DNA from 3 places in the Xanthobacter sediminis genome. Region 2 is predicted to be linked to each of the others. Evidence: riboswitches for the same ligand, from Rfam matches in the RefSeq annotation. Region 2 holds a riboswitch; each other region holds the start of a gene.
The links. Region 2 has a riboswitch for cobalamin ahead of V5F61_RS01085 (ribonucleoside-diphosphate reductase subunit alpha). Riboswitches for the same ligand answer to the same signal wherever they lie in the genome.

Region 1: another riboswitch for cobalamin. It lies ahead of cobW (cobalamin biosynthesis protein CobW); the one in region 2 lies ahead of V5F61_RS01085 (ribonucleoside-diphosphate reductase subunit alpha).
Region 3: another riboswitch for cobalamin. It lies ahead of V5F61_RS17360 (CbtB domain-containing protein); the one in region 2 lies ahead of V5F61_RS01085 (ribonucleoside-diphosphate reductase subunit alpha).

Annotation. Positions count from the first base shown of each region.
Region 1 is NZ_JBAFWH010000015.1:28,405-35,786, reverse strand. It holds gene cobG (precorrin-3B synthase) at 1-194, opposite strand, end outside; gene cobN (cobaltochelatase subunit CobN) at 191-3,493, opposite strand; gene cobW (cobalamin biosynthesis protein CobW) at 3,497-4,552, opposite strand; cobalamin riboswitch at 4,646-4,872, opposite strand; gene cobO (cob(I)yrinic acid a,c-diamide adenosyltransferase) at 4,911-5,519, shown strand; gene V5F61_RS17280 (DUF1289 domain-containing protein) at 5,519-6,406, shown strand; gene V5F61_RS17275 (cobyric acid synthase) at 6,411-7,382, shown strand, end outside.
Region 2 is NZ_JBAFWH010000001.1:270,947-278,328, reverse strand. It holds gene metE (5-methyltetrahydropteroyltriglutamate--homocysteine S-methyltransferase) at 1-1,985, shown strand, start outside; cobalamin riboswitch at 2,106-2,300, shown strand; gene V5F61_RS01085 (ribonucleoside-diphosphate reductase subunit alpha) at 2,407-5,259, shown strand; gene V5F61_RS01080 (ribonucleotide-diphosphate reductase subunit beta) at 5,280-6,422, shown strand; gene zigA (zinc metallochaperone GTPase ZigA) at 6,493-7,382, opposite strand, start outside.
Region 3 is NZ_JBAFWH010000015.1:42,139-49,520, forward strand. It holds gene V5F61_RS17335 (cobyrinate a,c-diamide synthase) at 1-852, shown strand, start outside; gene cobA (uroporphyrinogen-III C-methyltransferase) at 849-1,583, shown strand; gene cobF (precorrin-6A synthase (deacetylating)) at 1,576-2,310, shown strand; gene V5F61_RS17350 (hypothetical protein) at 2,289-2,948, opposite strand; gene V5F61_RS17355 (CbtA family protein) at 3,190-3,942, opposite strand; gene V5F61_RS17360 (CbtB domain-containing protein) at 3,953-4,162, opposite strand; adenosylcobalamin (AdoCbl) riboswitch at 4,164-4,318, opposite strand; gene V5F61_RS17365 (histidine phosphatase family protein) at 4,385-4,960, shown strand; gene V5F61_RS17370 (methyl-accepting chemotaxis protein) at 5,072-6,832, opposite strand; gene V5F61_RS17375 (sensor histidine kinase) at 7,055-7,382, opposite strand, start outside.

The DNA of each region.
Region 1 (7,382 bases), on a different contig from region 2:
CGCAGTTGCAGGTTGGCCCGGCTGGTCAGCTCCAGGAAGCCGTTTCCGAGCGTCTCCGCCAGGTCGGCGAGGCCGCGCGCCTGCTCCGGCGTCAGCTCGCCCAGCGGCGGGCGGACCCGTGCCACCAGCCCGTCGCCGGAGGCCATGGGGCGATGGGCGCCGGGGCACCAGCCCTTGATGTCCGGCGCGCTCATTCCGCCGTCCCCAGCGCCGCGAGGACCGAGTTGCGGCGCGAGCGCCAGAGCCCGGCCGCGTGGAGGGCGGCGAAGCGCGCGCGCATGGCCGCGTGGGCCTGCGGGTTCGCCTCCGCCAGGAAGGCGGAAACCTCGGCGTCGCCCAGGGTCGCGTCCCAGTAGAGGTCGAACAGGTGGGCCGGCACGGCGCCGGCCAGATGGGCGAAGGCGGCCATGTTCTCCAGCGTGGCGGCGATCTCCGCCGCGCCGCGGAAGCCGTGCCGGCGCATGCCCGCGATCCAGCCGGGATGGGCGGCGCGGGCGCGCACCACGCGGGCGATCTCCTCCGCCAGGGCGCGGGCGCGCGGGCGGGCGGGGTCGGTGTTGTCGAGGTGGTAGAGCGCGGCGCCGCCGCCCGCGAGCGCCTGCGCGGCGGCAAAGCCCACCTCGTGCGCCGCATAGTCCTCGGCGAGGAGAAGGTCGGTCTCCGGCAGGTCCTGGAGGTGCACGAAGGCATCGGCCCCCGCCATGCGCGCGCGCAGCCCCGCCTCGTCGCGGGTGGCCTCGACCCCGTCGTGGGCGAAGGCGCTGGCGGCGAGCCAGGCCTCGCCCGCCGCGCGGCGGCCGTCGTCTGAATAATCCTGCAGGAGGCCGCCCATGCCGAGCCCGAAGCCACCGGGGGCGGGGCCGTAGACGCGCGGCTCCGGCCGCCCCGCATAGGGGTTCCACTCCTGCTCGCCCTCGCGCGCGGCGAGCGTGCGCACCGCCTGCTGGAACAGCGCGGAGAGGGTGGGGAACACGTCGCGGAAGAGGCCGGAGATGCGCAGGGTCACGTCCACGCGCGGCCGCTCCAGCTCGGCGACGGGGATGACCTCGATGCCGCCGACCCGCTCCGATCCCGCGTCCCACACCGGCCGCACGCCCATGAGGGCGAGCGCCATGGCGAATTCCTCGCCCGCCGTGCGCATGGTGGCCGAGCCCCACAGGTCGACGATGAGGGCGCGGGGCCAGTCGCCCTCGTCCTGCATGTGCCGGCGCACCAGCTCCCCCGCGAGCCGCACGCCTTGGGCGTAGGCGGCGCGGGTGGGCACCGCGCGCGGATCGGTGGTGTAGAGGTTGCGCCCCGTGGGCAGCACGTCCGCCCGGCCGCGATAGGGCGAGCCGGCGGGACCGGGCGCGATGCGCCGGCCGTCGAGCGCATCGAGGAAGGCGCGCCGCTCGGCCGCAGCCGAGGCGCGCGCATCGAAGGCGCCGGGCGCGGCGGGGGCGCGGCCGAAGACGTGGAGGCCATCCCCGAACTGGCTTTCCTTCACGTCGCAGACGAAGCGGTCGATCCGCGTCACGGCCTCGTGCGGGGGCAGTCCGGCGTCGATGCCGAGGTCGCGCTCCACCCCCAGGGCCTGGGCCTCGTCACGGATGTCGCGGATGAGGCGGGCGCGCCGCTTCGGGTCGAGCCCGTCGGCATTGGAGAATTCGTCGAGCAGCGCTTCCAGCCGCGCGAGGCGGGCGGGGGCGCCGGAGGGCCGGAGCGGCGGGGGAACGTGGCCGAGCGTCACCGCGCCGATGCGGCGCTTGGCCTGCGCCGCCTCGCCGGGATCATTGACGATGAAGGGGTAGACCACGGGCAGGGCGCCCGCCAGCGCCTCTGGCCAGCATGTATCGCTGAGTGCAACCGCCTTGCCGGGCAGCCATTCCAGCGTGCCGTGGGCGCCGATGTGGACGAGCACGTCCGCCTCCGCGCGCAGCCACAGGTGGAAGGCCACGTAAGCGTGGCGGGGCACGCGGGAGAGGTCGTGATAGTCGCCGTCCCGCCGGGCCGGAAGGCCGCGCTCCGGTTGCAGGGCGACGATGGCCTTGCCCCGGCGGACGGCGGCGAAGGCGAAGCCCCGGCCGGTGATGTCCGGGTCGTCCTGCGGCGCACCCCAGGCCGCGTGCAGCTCCGCGCGCAGCGTTTCCGGCAGGGCGCCGAGCGCCGCCTCATAGGCATCAAGCGGCCAGTGGATGCGCGCCTCCGCGAGGGCACTGGCGAGGGGCTCGCCCGGCGCCGCACCGTATCCCTCGGCCGCGAGGTCGGCGAGCATGGCCTCGGCCGAGGCCAGGGGATCGAGGCCCACCGCGTGGGCCATGTTCCAGGCCCGCCCTGGATAGGTGGAGAGCACCAGCGCCGGGCGCCGCGCGTGCGCGGGCAGCGCGGCCAGCCGCGCCCAGGCGGCCACCCGGTTCGCGATGGCGGCGATGCGGCCGGGATGGGGCGCATGGACGGCGCGCGCGTATTCGAGCTGGGGATCGCGCTCCGCCGGCGCCTTGAACGAGGCGACGCCGGCGAAGATGCGCCCGTCCACCTCCGGCAGCACCACGTGCATGGCGAGGTCCGCCGGCGAGAGCCCGCGCGCGGCGGCGCTCCATGCCTCCATGGTCGAGGTCGCCAGCGCCACCTGGAACACCGGCACGCCCGCCGCGTCGAGGGGCGAGGCGCCCCCCTCCTGCCGCCCGTTTTCCTGCCGCCCCGAGAAGGCGGTGGCGTTCACGATGGCCGCCGGCCCGAGCGCCGCCACCTGCCGGGCGAGCCATTCCGCCGCGCCGGCCGCCTTCAGCGAGGGCGCGAACAGGCCCAGCACGCGGAAGCCGCGCTGCCGCAGGGCCGTGAACAGCGCGTCCACGGGCGCCGTGTCGGCGGCCACCAGATAGGAGCGGTAGAAGACCACGAGCGCCAGCGGGGTACCCGCGCCGCCAAGGGCGGCATCCGGCTCGCGCACGCCGTCTTCCGGGGTCCAGGCGCCGAAGGGCGGCAGGGTCTTCGCGCCCGGCACCGGCGGGGCATAGAGGCCGGCGGCGAGCGCCATCTGCGCCAGCGCCGCCTGGGCCGCGACCGCGCCGCCCGCGTCGCACAGCGCCGCCAGCCGTTGCAGCGTCGAGCCCGGCACGGTGGAGACGGCGTCGAGCCGCGCGTCGGGCCGCCCGTCCGCCGGCAGCACCGCGAGGGCGATGCCCCGGGCGCGCGCCAGCGCCTCGATCTGGCTCACTCCATAGGGCCAGTAGGGCAGGCCGCCGATGAGCCGGATCAGGATGCCCTTGGCACCGGAAAGGGTGCGCTCCACATAGGTGTCCACGGAGAGCGGGTGCCGCAGCGCGGCGATGTTGGCGAGGCGCAGGGAGGGCATGCCCCCCTCGCGCCCGCCGCCGCGCCGCCAGCCGGCCGCGAAGGCGCCGAGATCGGAATCGGAGAAGGACAGCACCACCAGCTCGGCCGGGCTCTGGCCGAGATCGGTGGGCGTCTCGGTCTCGTCGAGGCCGTGGCTTTCGCGGAAGACGACGTGCATGGCCTATTCGGCGGCCTGCGCCGGCGGCGCGAGGATGGCGCGGATGGCCTCGGCATCCACGTCGTCATGCTCGGCGATGACCACGAGCCGGCCCCGGCGGGGCTCCTGCGGCCCCCACTGGCGGTCGTACTGGTGGCGCACCCGCGCGCCCACGGCCTGGACCAGGAGGCGCATGGGCTTGCCGGCCACCGCCGCATGGCCCTTCACCCGCAGGATGTTCTGCCTTGCCGCCAGCTCCGCGATCCGCGCCGCCAGCTCGGCGGGGTCGGCCAGCTCGGGGATGTCGATGACCACGCTGTCGAAATCGTCGTGGTGGTGGTCCGATGCGTCGTCATGGTGGCTGGGGCGGGCGTCGAGATCGTCCTCCGCCGCGGCGCCGAGGCCGAGGATCACGCGCGGGTCCACGGCGCCCTCCACCACCTCGATGACGGGCAGGGCGCGCGGCGCCTCGGCATGGATGATCGCCTTCGCCTTGGCCACCCCCTCCGGCCCGGCAAGGTCGGCCTTGGTGAGCAGCACGATGTCGGCGCAGGCGATCTGGTCCTCGAACACCTCGCTGAGCGGGGTCTCGTGGTCGATGCTCGCGTCCGCCTGGCGCTGGCGGTCCACGGCCGCCGTGTCGGGCGCGAAGCGGCCGGCCGCCACGGCTTCGGCATCGGCCAGCGCAATAACCCCGTCCACGGTGATCCTGGAGCGGATGTCCGGCCAGTCGAACGCCTTCACGAGCGGCTTGGGCAGGGCGAGGCCGCTGGTTTCGATCAGGATGTGCTCGGGCCGGGGATCGAGCGCCATCAGCGCCTCGATGGTGGGGATGAAATCATCGGCCACGGTGCAGCAGATGCAGCCGTTGGCGAGTTCGATGATGTTTTCCGCCGGGCAGTCGGGCAGGGCGCAGCCCTTGAGGATTTCGCCGTCGACGCCTACGTCGCCGAACTCGTTGACCACCACCGCGAGCCGGCGCCCGCCCGCGTTGCGCATCAGGTGGGAGATGAGCGTGGTCTTGCCCGAGCCGAGAAAGCCCGTGATGACGGTGACGGGTAGCTTTTCGAGGTTGGCCATGGCGCCCTTGGTCCCACATGGTGATGGCACAGGGGGATTCGCATGGCGGGTGGGTGCGCGCGCAGCCCTCCCGACACCGGTGCACCCCGCCGGCTTCGTCGGTTTGGGCTGGCAGGTCTCCCGGCTTGCGGAAGTCAGAGGCGGCTTTTCGGCCCTCTGCCGGTCGCCCTGCCTTCCCGGTGTTGAAACCAGTGGCGTTGGGCGACCTCTCCGGTCACGGTCGCGGGGGCGGCTGCGCTTGGGCCGGGCTCCACAGCGGAGCGGCCTGGCGCATTCCCTTTTCATCTGTTTACACAGACACCAGCGTCGGGGGAATGTGCCCGAACGGCCTGCCCTGTCAAGCGCGAAGGAACGTGAGATGGAAGATCTGACCGCCCGCCACAACGCCAAGATGAAAACCATCAAGGCGGCGCGGGACGAGCTGATGAAGACGAAGACGCAGGAGAAGGGGCTCGTCATCGTCCACACGGGGGCGGGCAAGGGCAAGTCCTCCTCCGGCTTCGGCATGGTCCTGCGCTGCATCGCCCATGGCATGCCCTGCGCGGTGGTCCAGTTCATCAAGGGTGACCGGGATACCGGCGAGAAGACCCTGCTGCGCGAGCGCTTCGCCCGGGAGTGCCGCTTCTTCGTTTCGGGCGAGGGCTTCACCTGGGAGACGCAGGACCGCGAGCGGGACGTGGCCGCCGCCCGCAACGGATGGCGCATTGCCCAGGAGCAGATCCTTGACCCTGAAATCCGCTTCGTGCTTCTGGACGAGATCAACATCGCCCTGCGCTACGAGTATCTCGACATCGCCGAGGTGGTGGATTTCCTTCTCACCCGGAAGCCGCCCATGACTCATGTCTGCCTCACCGGCCGCAACGCGCGGCCGGAGCTGATCGCGGCCGCCGATCTCGTGACCGAGATGACGCTGGTGAAGCATCCCTTCCGCGACGGCGTGAAGGCCCAGGCGGGGGTCGAGTTCTGATGAATGTCGCGCAGAAGGTGCGCCCCGCCAGCCCCTGCATCGGCGCCTGCGCCATGGATGAGGCGCGCGGCCTGTGCACCGGCTGCGCCCGCACCCGCGACGAGATCGCCATCTGGGGTTCCGCCGACGAGGCGACCCGTGCTCGCGTCTGGCGCGCGCTGCCGGCGCGCGCCGCCATGCTCGGTCTCGCGGTGCGGCGGCTGCCTTGGCGCGGGGAGGGGCTTCTGGACGAGGTGGAGCGGCGCTTCACGGGGGCGCAGGGCAGCTTCGTCGCCGGCGTGCACGGCGCCGTGGCGGAGATGCTGCGCGCGCCGGGGGAGGCACTCGAAGCGCGACGCGCGGGGGAGGCGCTGATCCTGCGCACCGCCCGCGCGGCGCTTCGGCTGGAGGCGCCACCTCATCTGGCCGCGTTCGAGATGGCGCGCGCCGACGCCGCGCCGGTCATCGCGCTGGCGGTGCCGGCGGGCCGGGTGGGGCCTGAGGGACCGCGCGTGCTCACCGCCCTCGGCGCGGACACCGAGGCGCTGCTCGCCCGCGATGCCGGGGGCATGCGCTTCGATCTCGGCCTCGGGCGCCGGGCGGCGCGCTTCTCCATCCGCTGCTCCGCCGGGCTCGCCGCGCGCGTCGCCCCCCATGGCGGCGCGCCGTGGCCGGAGGGCCTCGCGCGCATCGGCGCCGCCGTGCTGGCGGAAAGCCCGGTGCGGGTGGTGGAGGCCCCCTGCCTTCGGGCGGAGGTGGATGCGCCCATTCCCCTGCCCGAGGGGCGATCGCCGGAAGGCCCCCATACCCATCTCCTGCCGGAGGTGCTGGCCCAGGGCCTCGACGCCCCGCCGGGGCTGGCGCCGCCGAAGGGCTACATTCTCTCCCTCCTGTTCTACCCGGCCTGATCCCATGGCGCGCGCGATCATGATCCAGGGCACCGGCAGCAATGTCGGCAAGTCCCTCCTCGTGGCCGGCCTGTGCCGGGCGGCGCTGCGGCGTGGGCTCTCCGTCGCGCCGTTCAAGCCGCAGAACATGTCGAACAACGCGGCGGTGACCGCCGACGGCGGCGAGATCGGCCGCGCCCAGGCGTTGCAGGCGCTGGCCTGCGGCATCGTCCCCCACACCGACATGAACCCGGTGCTGCTCAAGCCCGAGAGCGACGTGGGCGCGCAGGTCATCGTGCAGGGGCGGCGTCTCGCCACGGCGCGCGCGGGCGAGTATTTCAAGCTCAAGCCGCAGCTCCTTGGCACCGTGGTGGAGAGCTTCCGCCGCCTTTCCGCCGCCCATGACCTGGTCATCGTCGAGGGCGCGGGCAGCCCGGCGGAGGTGAACCTGCGCAAGGGCGACATCGCCAACATGGGCTTCGCGCGGGCCGCCGATGTGCCCGTCATCCTCGCCGGCGACATCGACCGCGGCGGCGTGATCGCCCAGATCATCGGGACCCAGGCGGTGCTGGATCCGGAGGATGCCGCCCTGGTGGCCGGCTTCCTCGTCAACAAGTTCCGCGGCGACCCGCGCCTGTTCGACGACGGCTATGCCCTGATCACGGAGCGGACCGGCTGGCGTGGCTTCGGGGTCTGCCCCTGGTTTCCCGAGGCCTGGAGGCTGCCGGCGGAGGATGCGCTGGACATCGGCGCTCCCCGGCGGGCGGGCGGGCCGCATGTGGTGTGCCTCGTGCTCTCGCGCATCGCCAATTTCGACGATCTCGACCCGCTGGCGCAGGAGCCGGGCCTGCGCCTCACCATGCTGGGGCCTGGCCGGGCGATTCCCGGCGACGCGGATCTGGTGATCGTGCCCGGCACCAAGTCCACCCGCGGCGATCTCGCCTTCCTGCGCGCGCAGGGGTGGGATGTGGACCTTGCCGCCCACCGCCGCCGGGGC
Region 2 (7,382 bases):
TCCACCACGCCGGCGCGGGTGCCCCGGCCCAGGAAATGACGAAGTGGTTCGACACCAACTACCATTACATGGTGCCCGAGCTCGCGCCCGGCCAGCGCTTCGAGCTCGCCTCCCTCAAGGCCGTGGAGGAATATCGCGAGGCCAGGGCCCTGGGCTATGAGACACGCCCTGTGCTGCTCGGCCCCGTCACCTTCCTGAAGCTCGCCAAGTCCAAGGCGGCGGACTTCGATCCCCTCTCCCTGCTCGGAAACCTGCTGCCGGTCTACACGGACATGCTGCGCCGCCTCGTCGCCAACGGCGCGGAATGGGTGCAGGTGGACGAGCCCTGCCTGGTGCTCGACCTCGACGAGGCCACCCGTGACGCCCTGCGCCGCGCCTACGGCGCCTTCGCCCGCGCGCTGCCCAGCCTCAAGATCATGCTCGCCACCTATTTCGGCGCGCTCGACGACAATCTGGACACGGCTCTTTCCCTGCCGGTGGCGGGCCTGCACCTCGATCTCTCCCGCGCACCGGAACAGCTCGAAACGGTGGCGGCGCGGGCGCCGAAGGGCCTCGTGCTCTCGCTCGGCGCCGTCGACGGGCGCAACATCTGGCGGGCGGATCTGCCGGCCCTGGTGGAGCGCCTGAAGGATGTGGTGGCGCGGCGCGGCACCGATCATGTCCAGATCGCGCCCTCCTGCTCGCTCCTCCATGTCCCCATCGATCTGGACCAGGAGACCGATCTCGACCCGGAGCTCAAGTCCTGGCTGTCCTTCTCGCTGCAGAAGATGGACGAGCTGCGCGTGCTCGCCGCCGCGCTCTCCGGCGCGCGCGACGAGGTGAAGGTCGCGCTCGAGGCTTCCGCCGCGGCCGCCGCGACGCGACGCGCCTCGCCCAAGGTGCACAATGCCGCCGTCGCCTCCCGCATCGCCATGGTCACGGACGAAATGGCGCGCCGGAAGAATTCCTTCGCCGCGCGCGCCGAGCTGCAGCGGCGGCGCTTCGGCCTGCCGGCTTTTCCCACCACCACCATCGGCTCCTTCCCGCAGACGGAGGAGGTGCGCAAGGCCCGCGCCGCCCATGCCAAGGGCGCGCTCGACGACGGCGCCTACGCCGCCTTCCTGCGCGAGGAGACGGCGCGGGCGGTGCGCTGGCAGGAGGAGATCGGCCTCGACGTGCTGGTCCATGGCGAGTTCGAGCGCAACGACATGGTGCAGTATTTCGGCGAGCAGCTTTCCGGCTTCGCCTTCACCAGGCACGGCTGGGTGCAGAGCTACGGCTCGCGCTATGTGCGCCCGCCGATCCTGTTCGGCGATGTCTCCCGCCCCGCGCCCATGACGGTGGCGTGGTGGCGCTACGCCCAGTCGCTCACGCGGAGGCCCCTCAAGGGCATGCTCACCGGCCCGGTGACCATCCTCAACTGGTCGTTCGTGCGTGACGACATCCCCCGTGCCGCCGCCTGCCGGCAGATCGCCCTCGCCATCCGCGACGAGGTCGAGGACCTGGAGCGGGCGGGCGCTGCCATGATCCAGATCGACGAGGCCGCCCTGCGCGAGGGGCTGCCGCTGCGCCGCGGGCAGTGGGGCGCGTATCTCGCCTGGGCGGTGGAGTGCTTCCGCCTGTGCGCCTCGGGCGTCGCCGACGAGACGCAGATCCACACCCACATGTGCTACTCGGAGTTCAACGACATCATCGACGCCATCGCCGCCATGGACGCGGACGTCATCTCCATCGAGACCTCGCGCTCGAAGATGGAGCTGCTCGATGCCTTCAAGACCTACAAGTATCCCAACGAGATCGGCCCCGGCGTCTATGACATCCACTCCCCGCGCGTGCCCTCGGTGGCGGAGATGACGGAGCTGCTCGCCCTCGCCCGCCGCCGGCTCGACGACACGCAGATCTGGATCAACCCGGACTGCGGCCTGAAGACCCGCAGGTGGGAGGAGGTGCGCCCTGCCCTCGCCAACATGGTGGCCGCAGCCCAGGCCCTGCGCGCCGCGGGCTGACCCTCCGCTCCAGCCCGAAGCCACCGCCAGCAAGCCCTGCCGGCGGTGGCGCCTTTTCCACAAGACGTGGCGAGCAGGGGATAGCCCCCGCCAAATATTGACAGCAGTCGACTAAGTGGCGCTACATGTTGTGGTCACGGTCTCTCGACTCGAAAGAGCGAGAGCCAAGAGGGAAACCGGTGCGATGCCGGTGCTGCCCCCGCAACTGTAAGCGGCGAGCCGAGGTCCACGCATGTCACTGGGCGCAAGCCCGGGAAGGCGGACCGCTGGCGACGACCCGCGAGCCAGGAGACCTGCCGTGACACCGCTATCGTCCTCGGGCGGGGTGTCCCGGTGGATCGCATCTTCGGCGCGGCGGCATCGCGCGCGCCCGTTTGCGACCGCTTGGCCTTTGCTTCCAACGCATTGGGGTTCAAGGCGCATGTCCCTTTCCATCCAGACCGGCCAGCCCGTCGCCGCGGCCCTGCCGGCGAGCCTTCCCCCGGCCCCGCGCGCGGCCGAGCCGGGCTACCAGGTGATCCGCCGCAACGGCGCGGTGACACCGTTCGACGCCGCCAAGATAGCGGTGGCGCTCACCAAGGCGTTCCTGGCGGTGGAAGGCGGGCGGGCCGCCGCCTCCCGCCGGGTGCACGAGATCGTCTCCGCCCTGACCGAGCAGGTGATGGCAGGCCTCACCCGCCGGGCCGATGCCGGCCGCACCTTCCATATCGAGGACGTCCAGGACCAGGTGGAGCTGGCCCTGATGCGCGGCGAGCACCACAAGGTGGCCCGCGCCTATGTGCTCTATCGCGAGGAGCGGGCGAAGGAGCGCGCCGCCGCGCAGGTCGCGAAGGCGCAGGCGGGAACCGCACCCGCGCTGCGGATGCGGGCCGCCGACGGCACGCTCGCGCCGCTCGACGCGGCCCGGCTCGAAGCCCTGATCCGCGAGGCCTGCGCCGGGCTCGAAGGGGTGGCGGCAGAGCCGATCCTCGCGGAAACGCAGCGCAATCTCTATGACGGCATCTCACGGGAAGAGCTGGCCCAGGCGCCCATCCTCGCCGCCCGCACGCTGATCGAGACCGAGCCCGGCTATGCCAAGGTCTCGGCCCGCCTGCTCACCGACAGCCTGCGGCGCGAGGCGCTCTCCTTCGTGCATGGCCGGCCCGACGAGGCGACCCAGGCGGAGATGGCGGAGCGCTACGCCGAATACTTTTCCGCCTATGTGGAAGCCGGCATCTCCGCCGATCTGCTCGACCCGGAGCTCGGCCGCTTCGACCTCGCGCGCCTTGCCGCCGCGCTCAAGCCGGAGCGAGACCTTCAGTTCGACTACCTCGGCCTCCAGACTCTCTACGACCGTTACTTCCTGCATGCGGGCGGAAAGCGGTTCGAGCTGCCGCAGGCCTTCTTCATGCGGGTGGCCATGGGCCTTGCCCTGCGCGAGATCGACCGGGAGGGGCGGGCGATCGAATTCTACGATCTCCTGTCCTCCTTCGATTTCATGGCCTCGACGCCCACCCTGTTCAACGCCGGCACCCTGCGCCCGCAGCTTTCCTCCTGCTTCCTCACCACCGTTGCCGACGATCTCGAAGGCATCTTCAAAGCCATCAAGGACAATGCCCTTCTCGCCAAGTATTCCGGCGGACTTGGCAATGACTGGACACAGGTGCGCGGTCTCGGCGCGCACATCAAGGGCACGAATGGCGAGAGCCAGGGTGTCGTTCCCTTCCTGAAGGTGGCGAACGACACCGCCATTGCCGTCAACCAGGGCGGAAAGCGCAAGGGCGCGGTGTGCGCTTACCTGGAGACATGGCATATCGACATCGAGGAATTCCTCGATCTTCGCAAGAACACAGGCGACGACCGCCGCCGCACCCACGACATGAACACCGCCAACTGGGTGCCGGACCTCTTCATGGAGCGGGTCGAGGCGGGCGCCGAATGGACCCTCTTCTCGCCCGACGAGGTGCCCGAGCTGCACGACCTCTACGGAAGGCCCTTCAAGGCCGCCTACGAGGCCTGTGAGGCCAAGGCGGATCGGGGGGAGATGCGGGTGTGGCGCCGGGTGAAGGCGGTGGACCTGTGGCGGCGCATGCTGACCATGCTGTTCGAGACGGGGCACCCCTGGATCACCTTCAAGGACCCCTGCAACCTGCGCTCGCCCCAGCAGCACGCCGGGGTGGTGCACTCCTCGAACCTGTGCACCGAGATCACGCTGAACACCAGCGCCGACGAGGTGGCGGTGTGCAACCTCGGCTCGGTCAACCTCGCGGCCCATGTGAGCGCGGCGGGCCTCGACCTCGACCGTCTGCGGCGCACCGTCTCCACGGCCATGCGGATGCTGGACAATGTGGTGGACATCAACTTCTACACCGTCCCGGAAGCGCGCCGCTCCAACCTGCGGCACCGGCCGGTGGGCCTGGGGCTGATGGGCTTCCAGGACGCGCTGGAGGCGCTGAGCCTGCCCACCGCGTCGGAAGCGGCGGTGGCGTTCGCGGACACCTCCATGGAGGCGCTGAGCCATTTCGCCATTTCCGCCTCGGTGGACCTCGCCGCCGAGCGCGGGCGCTATGCCTCGTTCGAGGGCTCGCTGTGGTCGCGGGGCATCCTGCCCATCGACAGCCTCGGCCTGCTGGAGGACGCGCGGGAGGGGAACATCGTCCTCGACCGTTCCTCCACCCTCGACTGGGAGGCCCTGCGCGCCCGCGTGGTGACCACCGGCATGCGCAACTCCAATGTCATGGCCATCGCCCCCACCGCCACCATCTCCAATATCGTCGGCGTCTCCCAGTCCATCGAGCCGGCCTACAGCCAGCTTTATGTAAAGGCCAACATGTCCGGCGACTTCACGGTGGTGAACGCCAATCTCGTGCGGGACCTGAAGGCCCGCGGCCTGTGGGACGAGGTGATGATCTCCGATCTCAAGTATTACGACGGCATGGTGAGCGCCATCGACCGCGTGCCGGAAGACCTGAAGGCGCTCTACGCCACCGCGTTCGAGATCGCGCCGGAATGGCTCATCCGCGCCGCCGCGCGACGCCAGAAGTGGATCGATCAGGCCCAGTCGCTGAACCTCTACATGGCCGAGCCCTCGGGCCGGAAGCTGGACGAGGCCTATCGCCTCGCGTGGCGGCTGGGGCTGAAGACCACCTATTACCTGCGCGCCCGCTCGGCCACCCATGTGGAGAAATCCACGCTGCGCGGCACCGACGGCAAGCTCAACGCCGTCGCCCCCATCCTGGCGGAGGGGCCGAGCGCCTGCTCCATCGCAGATCCCACCTGCGAGGCCTGCCAGTGAACGCGGGAGAAGGCAGAACCATGCTCGACTGGTCCGAACCCGCCCCGGCACCACGCGCCGCGCCGCCCCTCCCCGCCATCGCCCGGTCGCCCATGGGCGGGGACGGCGCCGACACCACCGGCCTCGGCGCCATCGCGCGCGGTGCCGGCCGGGTGAGCGTGGACGAGAAGCGCATGCTCAACGCCCGCGCCGACGTGAACCAGATCCTGCCCATGAAATACGGCTGGGCCTGGGAGAAATACCTCGCCGCCTGCAACAACCACTGGATGCCGACTGAAGTGTCCATGCAGGCCGACATCGCCCTGTGGAAGTCGCGCGAGGGGCTCACAGAAGACGAGCGGCGCATGGTGAAGCGCAACCTCGGCTTCTTCGCCGCCTCGGAAAGCCTGGTGGCGAACAACATCGTGCTCGCCATCTACCGCCACCTCGCCAATCCCGAGTGCCGGCAATACCTGCTGCGGCAGGCATTCGAGGAGGCCGTGCACACCCACACCTTCCAGTACATCGTGGAGAGCCTCGGCCTCGACGAGGGCGAATTGTTCAACATGTACCGGGAGGTGCCCTCCATCACCGACAAGGCGGCCTGGGCGCTCGCCTACACGCAGAACCTCGCAGACCCCGCCTTCGCCACGGGCACGCCGGAGGCGGACCGTGCCTTCCTGCGGGATCTCGTGGCCTTCTACGTGGTGTTCGAGGGCATGTGGTTCTACACCGGCTTCGCGCAGATCCTCTCGCTGGGCCGGCGCAACAAGATGGTGGGCATCGCCGAGCAGTATCAATACATCCTGCGCGACGAGAGCATCCACCTCAACTTCGGCATCGACGTCATCAACCAGATCAAGGCAGAGAATCCGCATTTGTGGACGCCCGCCTTCCAGGAGGAGGTGCGCGCCATGCTGAAGGAGGCGGCGGAGCTGGAGGCGGCCTACGGGCGGGACACCATGCCCCACGGCCTCCTGGGGCTGAACGCGGCCTCCTGCGCGCAGTACATGCGCTTCATCGCCGACCGCCGCTGCGCCCAGCTCGGCCTCGCCCCGGTGTTCGGCGAGACGGAGAACCCCTTTCCCTGGATGAGCGAGGCCATGGACCTGAAGAAGGAGAAGAACTTCTTCGAGACCCGCGTCATCGAATACCAGAACGGCGGGGCGCTGGCCTGGGATTGAGCCAACGGCAGCCCGTGAGCTTGGCTCACGGGCTTCGATGCGGCCCCCGCGACGCCAGGGCGCCGGCGGATCAGGCCGGCGCCACCTCCCATACCGGGAACGGATCCGGCAGGTGCTTCAGCTTTTCCGGATCGAAGTGCTTGGGGTCGGCCGGCCCCACGAGGCAGGCATCGAGCGCCGCGCGCATGGCGCCCTCGTCCAGATTCATGCCGATGAAGACCAGTTCCTGCCGACGGTCGCCGTAGCCGGGCACCCAATGGGAGCGGAGCCAGGAGCGCCAGTCGGGCTGGGTCGGCCAATAGCCCTTCGGCACGCTCGCCCACCAGCGGCCGATGTTGCCGGTCTGGCAAATGGCGCCCGCAAGGCTCATCTCGCCGACGCGGCTCGGCCGGGTTGCCAGCCAGAACAGGCCCTTGGCCCGCACCAGTCCCGGCCATGTCTCACACAGGAAATCATGGAACCGCTCCGGATGAAACGGCCGGCGGGCGCGATAAACGAAGCTCGAGACGCCGTATTCCTCCGTTTCGGGCACATGGTCCTTGAAGCCGTTCAGCTCCTTGAACCAGACCGGATGCGCGCTCGCCTTCGCGAAGTCGAAACGCCCGGTGCCGAGCACCTCGGAAAGCGGAACCTTGGAATAATCCGTCTCGATGAGGCGGGCATCGGGATTGAGCGACTTCACCACCGCGCGCACGGCACCAAGCTTCTGCGCGTCCACCGCCGAAATCTTGTTGAGCACGATCACGTCGGCGAACTCGATCTGGTCGGTGAGAAGGTCGACCAGGGTCCGGCTGTCCTCCTCCCCCGCGGTTTCGCCCCGATCGCGCAGGAAGTCGCGGGAGCCGAAATCCGCGAGCAGATTGGCCGCGTCCACCACCGTCACCATGGTGTCGAGCCGGGCGATGTCGGAAAGGGAGAGGCCCTGCTCGTCGCGGAAGTCGAATGTGGCGGCGATGGGCA
Region 3 (7,382 bases), on a different contig from region 2:
CCGCGCCACGAGCGCCTCGTGCGGCTCGGCATGGCGCGCGCCGGCATTCCCGTTCTGGGCGCCCTGCCCCGCCGGGGCGATCTCACCCTCCCCGAGCGGCATCTCGGCCTCATTCAGGCCGCCGAGCACCCCGACCTCGAAGCCGCCATCGCCCGCTACGCCGCCTTCCTGCGCGCCCATGCGGACCTTCCCGCCATCACGGCCGCCGCCCGCGCCGGCACGAGCCCGGCGCCCGGCGCCCCGGCCGGCCCCCTGCCCGCCCCGCCGGCCCAGCGCATCGCCCTGGCGCGGGACACCGCCTTCTCCTTCGCCTATCCGCATCTTCTGGAAGGATGGCGGGCCGCCGGCGCGGAGATCCTGCCCTTCTCGCCGCTCGCCGACGAGCCGCCCGATCCCACGGCGGACCTGGTGTGGCTGCCCGGCGGCTACCCCGAGCTTCACGCCGGGCGCATCGCCGCCGCCGCGCGCTTCCTGGAGGGGCTGCGCCGCCACGCGCGGACCCGGCCGGTTCACGGGGAGTGCGGCGGATACATGGTGCTCGGCGCCGCGCTCGTGGACCGGGAGGGCGCGAGCCACGCCATGGCGGGGCTGCTCGGGCTCGTCACCAGCTATGAGGCGCGCAGGCTTCATCTCGGCTACCGCCGGGCGGAGCTGCTGGCGCCAATGCCGGGGCTCGCGGCGGGCGCCGTTCTGCGCGGCCACGAGTTCCACTATTCGAGCATCCTCGCGCAGCCCGACGCGCCGCTCGCCCGTGTCGCGGATGCCGACGGCGCCACGGTGGCCGAGACCGGCTCGCGCCGCGGGGCCGTGAGCGGCACCTTCTTCCATTTGATCGCACAGGAGCGCCCGTGAGCGGCTTCGTCAGCTTCGTCGGCTCGGGCCCCGGTGACCCGGAGCTTCTCACCATCAAGGCCGCGGACCGCCTGAAGCGGGCGGACGCGGTGCTGTTCGACGACCTTTCGGCCGGGCCCATCCTCGCCTTCGCACGACCCGGCGCCGATCTGGTGGGGGTGGGCAAGCGCGCCGGGCGCCCCTCCCCCCGCCAGGACCACGTGAGCCGGCTTCTGGTGGATTATGCGCGGGCCGGCGGACGGGTGGTGCGGCTGAAATCCGGCGACGGGGGGCTGTTCGGCCGCCTGGAGGAGGAGCTGCTGGCGGTGCGGGCGGCCGGGATCGCCCACGAGATCGTGCCCGGCGTGCCCTCGCCCTGCGCGGCGGCCGCCGCCTGCGGCATTCCGCTGACGCGACGCCTCACCGCGCGGCGCGTGCAGTTCGTGACCGGGCACGACGCGGACGGCGGGCTGCCTGAAGATATCGATCTCGCCGCGCTGGCCGACCCCCGAGCCTGCACGGTGGTGTTCATGGGCCAGCGCACCTTCCCGGCCCTCGCCGCCGCGCTCCTGGCGCGCGGCCTGCCGGCCGACACCCCCGCTTTGCTGGCGGAAGCGGTGGGCACGCCGGAGCAGGCGCTCCAGCGCCTCACCGTCGCCACCCTGGCGGAGCGCCTTGCCGGCGCGGTGAGCCCCCGGCCGGCGCTCATCGTCTACGGCCCGCTCGCGGAACTGGGGGTGGGCTTTGACTGAGCTTTGGCTGGTCGGCATCGGCACCGGCAACCCGGACCACGTCACGCGCGAGGCCCAAAGGGCCCTACGCGACGCGGCTCTGATCCTCGTGCCCCGCAAGGGGCCGGACAAGGCCGACCTCGCGGACCTGCGCCGCGCCATCCTCAAGGATTGCGGCAGCACGGCGCCGGTGGCGGAGTTCGACATGCCCGTCCGCGACGAGAGCCTGCCCTATCTGGAGCGCGTCCGGCGCTGGCATGACGAGATCGCCGCCATATGGGCGCGTGCCATCGCCCAGGCGCGGCCCGAGGGCCCCGTGGCGCTGATGGTGTGGGGCGATCCGGGGCTCTACGACAGCACGTTGCGCATCGCATCGCGGCTCGATCCGCGCCCCCGCATCAAGGTGGTGCCGGGCATCTCGGCATTGCAGGCCCTCACGGCCGCACACGCCATCCCCTTCAACACCGTCAACGGCCCGGTCACCGTGACCACCGGCCGCCGCCTGCGCGATTTCGGCTGGCCGCAGGGCGCGGACACCATCGTGGTGATGCTGGACGGCGAATGCAGCTTCCAGGGGCTTGAGCCGGAGGGCCTCCACGTCTGGTGGGGCGCCTTCCTCGGCATGCCCGAGCAGGTTTTGGAGGCGGGCCCGCTGGCGCAGGCGGGCCCCCGCATCCTCGCCGCCCGCGCCGCTGCCCGCGCGCGGCACGGCTGGATCATGGATACCTATCTGCTGCGGCGCGGGTGAGCGCCCGGCCGGCGGAACAGCGCCGCCCCGGCAGCGCCCAGCGCCACCACCACCCCGCCGGCCGCAAGCAGGCTCGGCGGATGGCGGGCGATGTCCCGCCATTCCGGCATGATGACCTCGGCCGTGTTGAAGCTCTCGCTGCTGAACTGACAGATGACGTTGAAGGCGGCGTTACGCTCCAGCTCCCGCGTCATCTCCTGGTCGAGCTTCAGGGCCGCATCCTGCCGGCCCGGCATGTCCCGCATGTGCACGAGCAACGCGCGCAGCGCCGAAAGATAGGCGTGCATGCAGGCGTTGAAGGGGCTGTCCTCGTCGGCCACGCTGCCGGGCATCAGGCCCCACAGGCAATAGGTGCGCTGGAGCGCGGCGAAGTTCGCGAGCCGCCGGAAGGTGGGATCGGTCCGCATCTGGCTCTGCGCCGCGGCGCGGATGGCCGGCGCATAGCCCGCGATCACAGCCATCTCGCCATGGGTGAGGCCGGCGATCTCGAGCCCGCTCCGCTCGCCCTGCACCGTCTGCCGGTGGGCGTTGGCCGGAAGCGGCGCCAGCAGCGCCAGCCATGCCGGCACGAGCAACGCCAGCCGCCAGACGCACGCGCCGGAACGCCTTCCGCCCGCATCGGCTTCACTCTTCTTCATGCCGGGAGACGTCCAATCTCGCTTGAAGGGATCGAGAACGCGAGGGAGCCCATGCGGGCCACGGCCAGGACCCCGGGGGATGAATCATTTCCACCCGTGTGAAGGCCCGCACGTGCGCTGCGTGGATGGGGCGCGGCTTGCCGGGTTTGCACCAGAAGCGGGCACCAGCTCACGGCGATCGCGCAGGCCGTGAGCCGATAGTCCGCGGGCGGAGCCTCAACCTCCCCCAACCAGGAACACGCTATCGCGCGCCCGCCACGGGGGTGAGCCGCGCGGAGCCCGAGCCGGCATGAGCGAGGGTGCGTTCCGCCACGTACCCGAACAGCAGGCCCAGCGTCGTCCATATGATCGCCTGGAGGCCCAGGGAGGCGAGGCGGAACTGCCACAGCAGCGTGGCGGGGAACTGCTCGGGCACCTCGTTGACCGACGGCAGCGCGGCCTGGAGGAGCACCACGAGCAGCGCATAGGCGGCGACCCCGGCGAGCACGGCGTTCCAGGCGCCGAGCCCGGCGCGCAGCCGGCGGACGAGCGCCACCGAGGCGGAAGCGGCGACCAGCGAAGCCACCAGCATGGCGAAGTAGAGCTGGGTCCTGAGGCCGATGGTTTCCGGGTCGCCCACCGCCGGCGGATTGGGCGGATATTTCAGCCCCGGCACCAACACCAGCACGACGAAGCCGCCCAGCGCCAGAAGGCCCGCGGTCGCCCGCGGCGACAGGGTCGTCAGCCGGCCCTGGGAAAAGGCGAAGACCAGCGCGAACAGGCCGCCCAGGGCGGCGGAGAAGGTGACGACGCCCGTGAACAGGCCGACGCCGGCCTGCACTTCGCGGCTCACGAGCTCCGGCTCGGGCGCTTCGCCCTTCGCCTGGCCCGCGGCTTCCTCCAGTGCGATGGCGTGCGCCACCGGGGGTTCCCCGAACACCCGCGCGAACCCGAACGCGAGAAGTCCCGCGACCACGCCGACAAGCATGCCGCGCAGCAGGAGATTTCCGACCATGACGCGCTCCTCAGTGGCAGGGAAAGCCGAGGAGATGGCGCCCGTCGTGCACGAATTCGTGCACGTAGGACCCGGAAATGAGGGATGTGGCTCCCTCCTCCGCGCCGACGAAATAGATGGCGAGCAGGAGGATGAGACCAGCGAACACCGCCCACGGCAGGATCTCGCTCACCGGGATGGGAGCGGGGTGGACGGCAGGCTTCAGGACAAGATCAGACATGGCGCACTCCGGGGATGACGCGTCCCGCTGGGTGAATATGGTCGAGTGCGGATCAGATCTGACTTTCGGGACGACAATGAAGGCCCCGATCTACAGTGGCGCGACCGTGCCGGAATTTCACCGGCTTCCAATCGGCATTCGACGGCCCAAGCTAGGCGCCGGCACACCCGCGTGTCAACGGAATGTGGCATCGCGATGCCACGCCGTGGCATTTTGCATGGCATGCTACGCCTCACGCTCCTCAGCCACGCCCCCACCGCGGCCATGCGCCGGGCCGTCTTTCCGGCGGACGAGCCGGCAGAATCACAGACCCTGGCCGGCCTCGCGGGGCTGGCGGCGTGCCTGCCCCGCCACGACCGCGCGTTTACGAGCCCGGCCCTGCGCGCCCGGCAGACCACGGAGGCCCTTGGGATCGAGGCCGGGGCGGAGCCCGCCCTCGCGGATCTCGATCACGGCCCGTGGGCGGGGCACGGCATCGCCGACATCGCGGCATCCGAGCCTAAGGCCTTTGAAGCGTTCATGCGGGACGACATCCGCCCGCCCCAAGGCGGCGAGACCGTGGCGGCCCTCAAGGCGCGCCTCGCCGCATGGATGGAGCGCCAGAGCGGCGGGCGCGGGCACACGGTGGCGGTGACCCACGCGGCCGTGATCCGGTGCGCCGTCCTCCTCGCCCTGGAAGCGCCTGCCGCCGCCTTCTGGCGGATCGACGTGGAGCCGCTGAGCCTGACCGACCTGCGCTTCGACGGGCGGCGCTGGGCCTTGCGATCGCTCAACCGGAACCTCACGCGGGAGGCGTAGCGGCGCAGTCCGACGACACGACGCACCCTATTGCCGGAGCGGACCCGCCCCGCCGGGCGCCGACGCACGCCTGAGCGCGGCAGGATACGCGCGCGAGGCCCCCTTCTGCGGTCAGAGCTTGTAGGAGGTGCGGAACGCCCCCCAGTGGCGACCGGCGACGAAGATGGGCGCATCCACCTCGCGCATCATCACCACCTCGCCGCCCATCTGCCGGGCATAGACCTGCACCAGATAGGGCTTGGTGTTGCGCGCGGCCAGGAGGCCGGCGCGATCATCGAAGATGCGGCGGTTGCGGCTGTTGGCATTGTTCCACACAGGGTCGCCCGGCCGCTGCGGCTTGGAATAGCGGGCATTGTGCACCGGCAGATAGCCGTTGATGTCCACCGCCACGCAGAAGGCCAAGCTGCGGTCCTCTTCCACCATCGCCTCGATCAGCGTGGGCAGCAGTCGTTCGAGCAGCGGGAGGGAGGCGGTCTCCACCTGCTGGGGGTCGGAGCCCGGTACCGGCCGGTATTGGGTGTCGAACAGCTCCGGCTGCGAGATCAGCCTGTTCCGCAAGGCCTCCTCAAGGACGAGGCGCACCTTTTCGGCTCCCGCGCTGGCGCGGGCAATGGCGGGCGCCGCCTCCCTGGCGAGAGCAGCGAGGCGCGCCTTGACGGCCTCGTTCTCGCAATCATCGAAGGCCACATGGCAGCCGAGCGCGCTGATGCCCACCACCCGGCCGGCGAGAAGCCCCATGCCGCCCAGTTCCAGCCGCACCGGCGCGCCCACCACCGGCGCCGGAGAGAGCGCGGCGAGCAGCACCCCGCCCTGCGACAGGTCCAGCGTCTTCACGCTCTGGCTGGAGCCGGCGAAGCTGGCGCGGCCGTGGATCTCCACCGGCCAGCGCTCGAACCGGCGGCGATCGCCCATGGCGGTCTGCCGCAGCACGCTGAGGAGATGGCGGGCCATCTCCCGCACGCCGTCGGCCACCTGCGCGGTGCTGCGCTCGATCTCGGCGCCGGTTTCTGCGGCGGCGCCGGTGGCAGCGCTGATGGAAAGGGCACGCGACGCCACCGTCTCGGCAAAGCGCTCCACCCCCTCGGCGCTGCGGTGGATGTCGTCCATGGTGTCCGCCTGCCCGGCGACGGCATCGGCCACGCGGGCCGCCACCGGGCTGATCTCGGCGATGGTGGTGCCGATCCGGCCGATGGCCTGATCGCTGGCCTTCGCCGCGAGGGCGAGGCGCTCGATCTTCTGGGAGATGTCCTGCGTCGCCTTCTGGGTCTGGCCGGCCAGCGACTTCACCTCGTTCGCCACCACCGCGAAGCCCGCCCCCGCCGATCCCGCCCGCGCGGCCTCGATGGAGGCGTTCAGGGCCAGAAGATTGGTCTGGCGCGCGATGTCGGCGATCAGCGCGACGATGGCCTGGATCTGCGTGATGGCGCCGTGCAGTTCCTGGGTCGCGGCGATCACGTCGCGGCTCGCGGCCTCGGCCTCCCCCGCGAGGCGCCCGGAAACCTGGGCCTGACGGCCGATTTCCAGGGTCGTCTCCGCAAAGGCGCCGATGGCGCGGGCGAGCCCGGCGGCATTCTCCTTGGCGGAGGCGGTCTCGGCCGTCATCTCCTCGGCATCACCGCGGATACGCTCCATGTCGCGCACGCCCGCGGCGGCGCTGGCCCGCATGGCGCCACCCGCGCTCGCCAGCCGGGACTCCGCGCGGCGGATGTCGGCCTCCAGCAGGACGATCAAGTCGGCATCGGCAGCGGGCGCCGCCGTCTCGGCAGCGGCCGCCGGCTGGCCCTGGCTGTCCTGCAACCCCGCAACGCCCGGTTGCGGCGAGACGATGGCGGCGTCGATCCTGGCCGAGCTCCTGCCCGAAAATCCCCACATGGCGTGCTCCCATCCCTGAGCGAACGAAACCACGCGGCGGACCTGCGCGACCCGCCCGGGCACGTTCCCCGCCCGCCGGCCTCTCTTGCGGATGCCGTGGGGGCGTTGCGCCAGCTCGCGCGAACTGGCGTTGCCTTAGCCTAGCCATCTCCCGAGACGGGTTTCAAGTTGGCCTTAGGATCAAGAAATCTCCAAAACGGAAGTAACGAGCCGCCCCGAACCTCATGGCAGCCGATGCGGCTGCAACGACGCAAGCGCCTCCGCCGAAACGGCCCCGCCCTGCGCGGAGCCCGCCGCGCCGCTCGGACGAGGCGAGCCGTCGAGGTCCCCGGCGGAGGAACGCCGGCAGACAAGCTCGAAGCGGCATCCCCCGCCCGGCGCCTCGGCGACGCCGACGGTGAAGCCATGGAGCCCGGCGATGGCGGCGACGATGCTGAGGCCCAGCCCGTTTCCATCACTGTGGCGCTCGGGTGCCGAGCGGTAGAAGCGCTTGAAGACCTCCGCGCGTTCTGCAGGGGGGATGCCCGGCCCGGTGTCCTCCACGAAGACC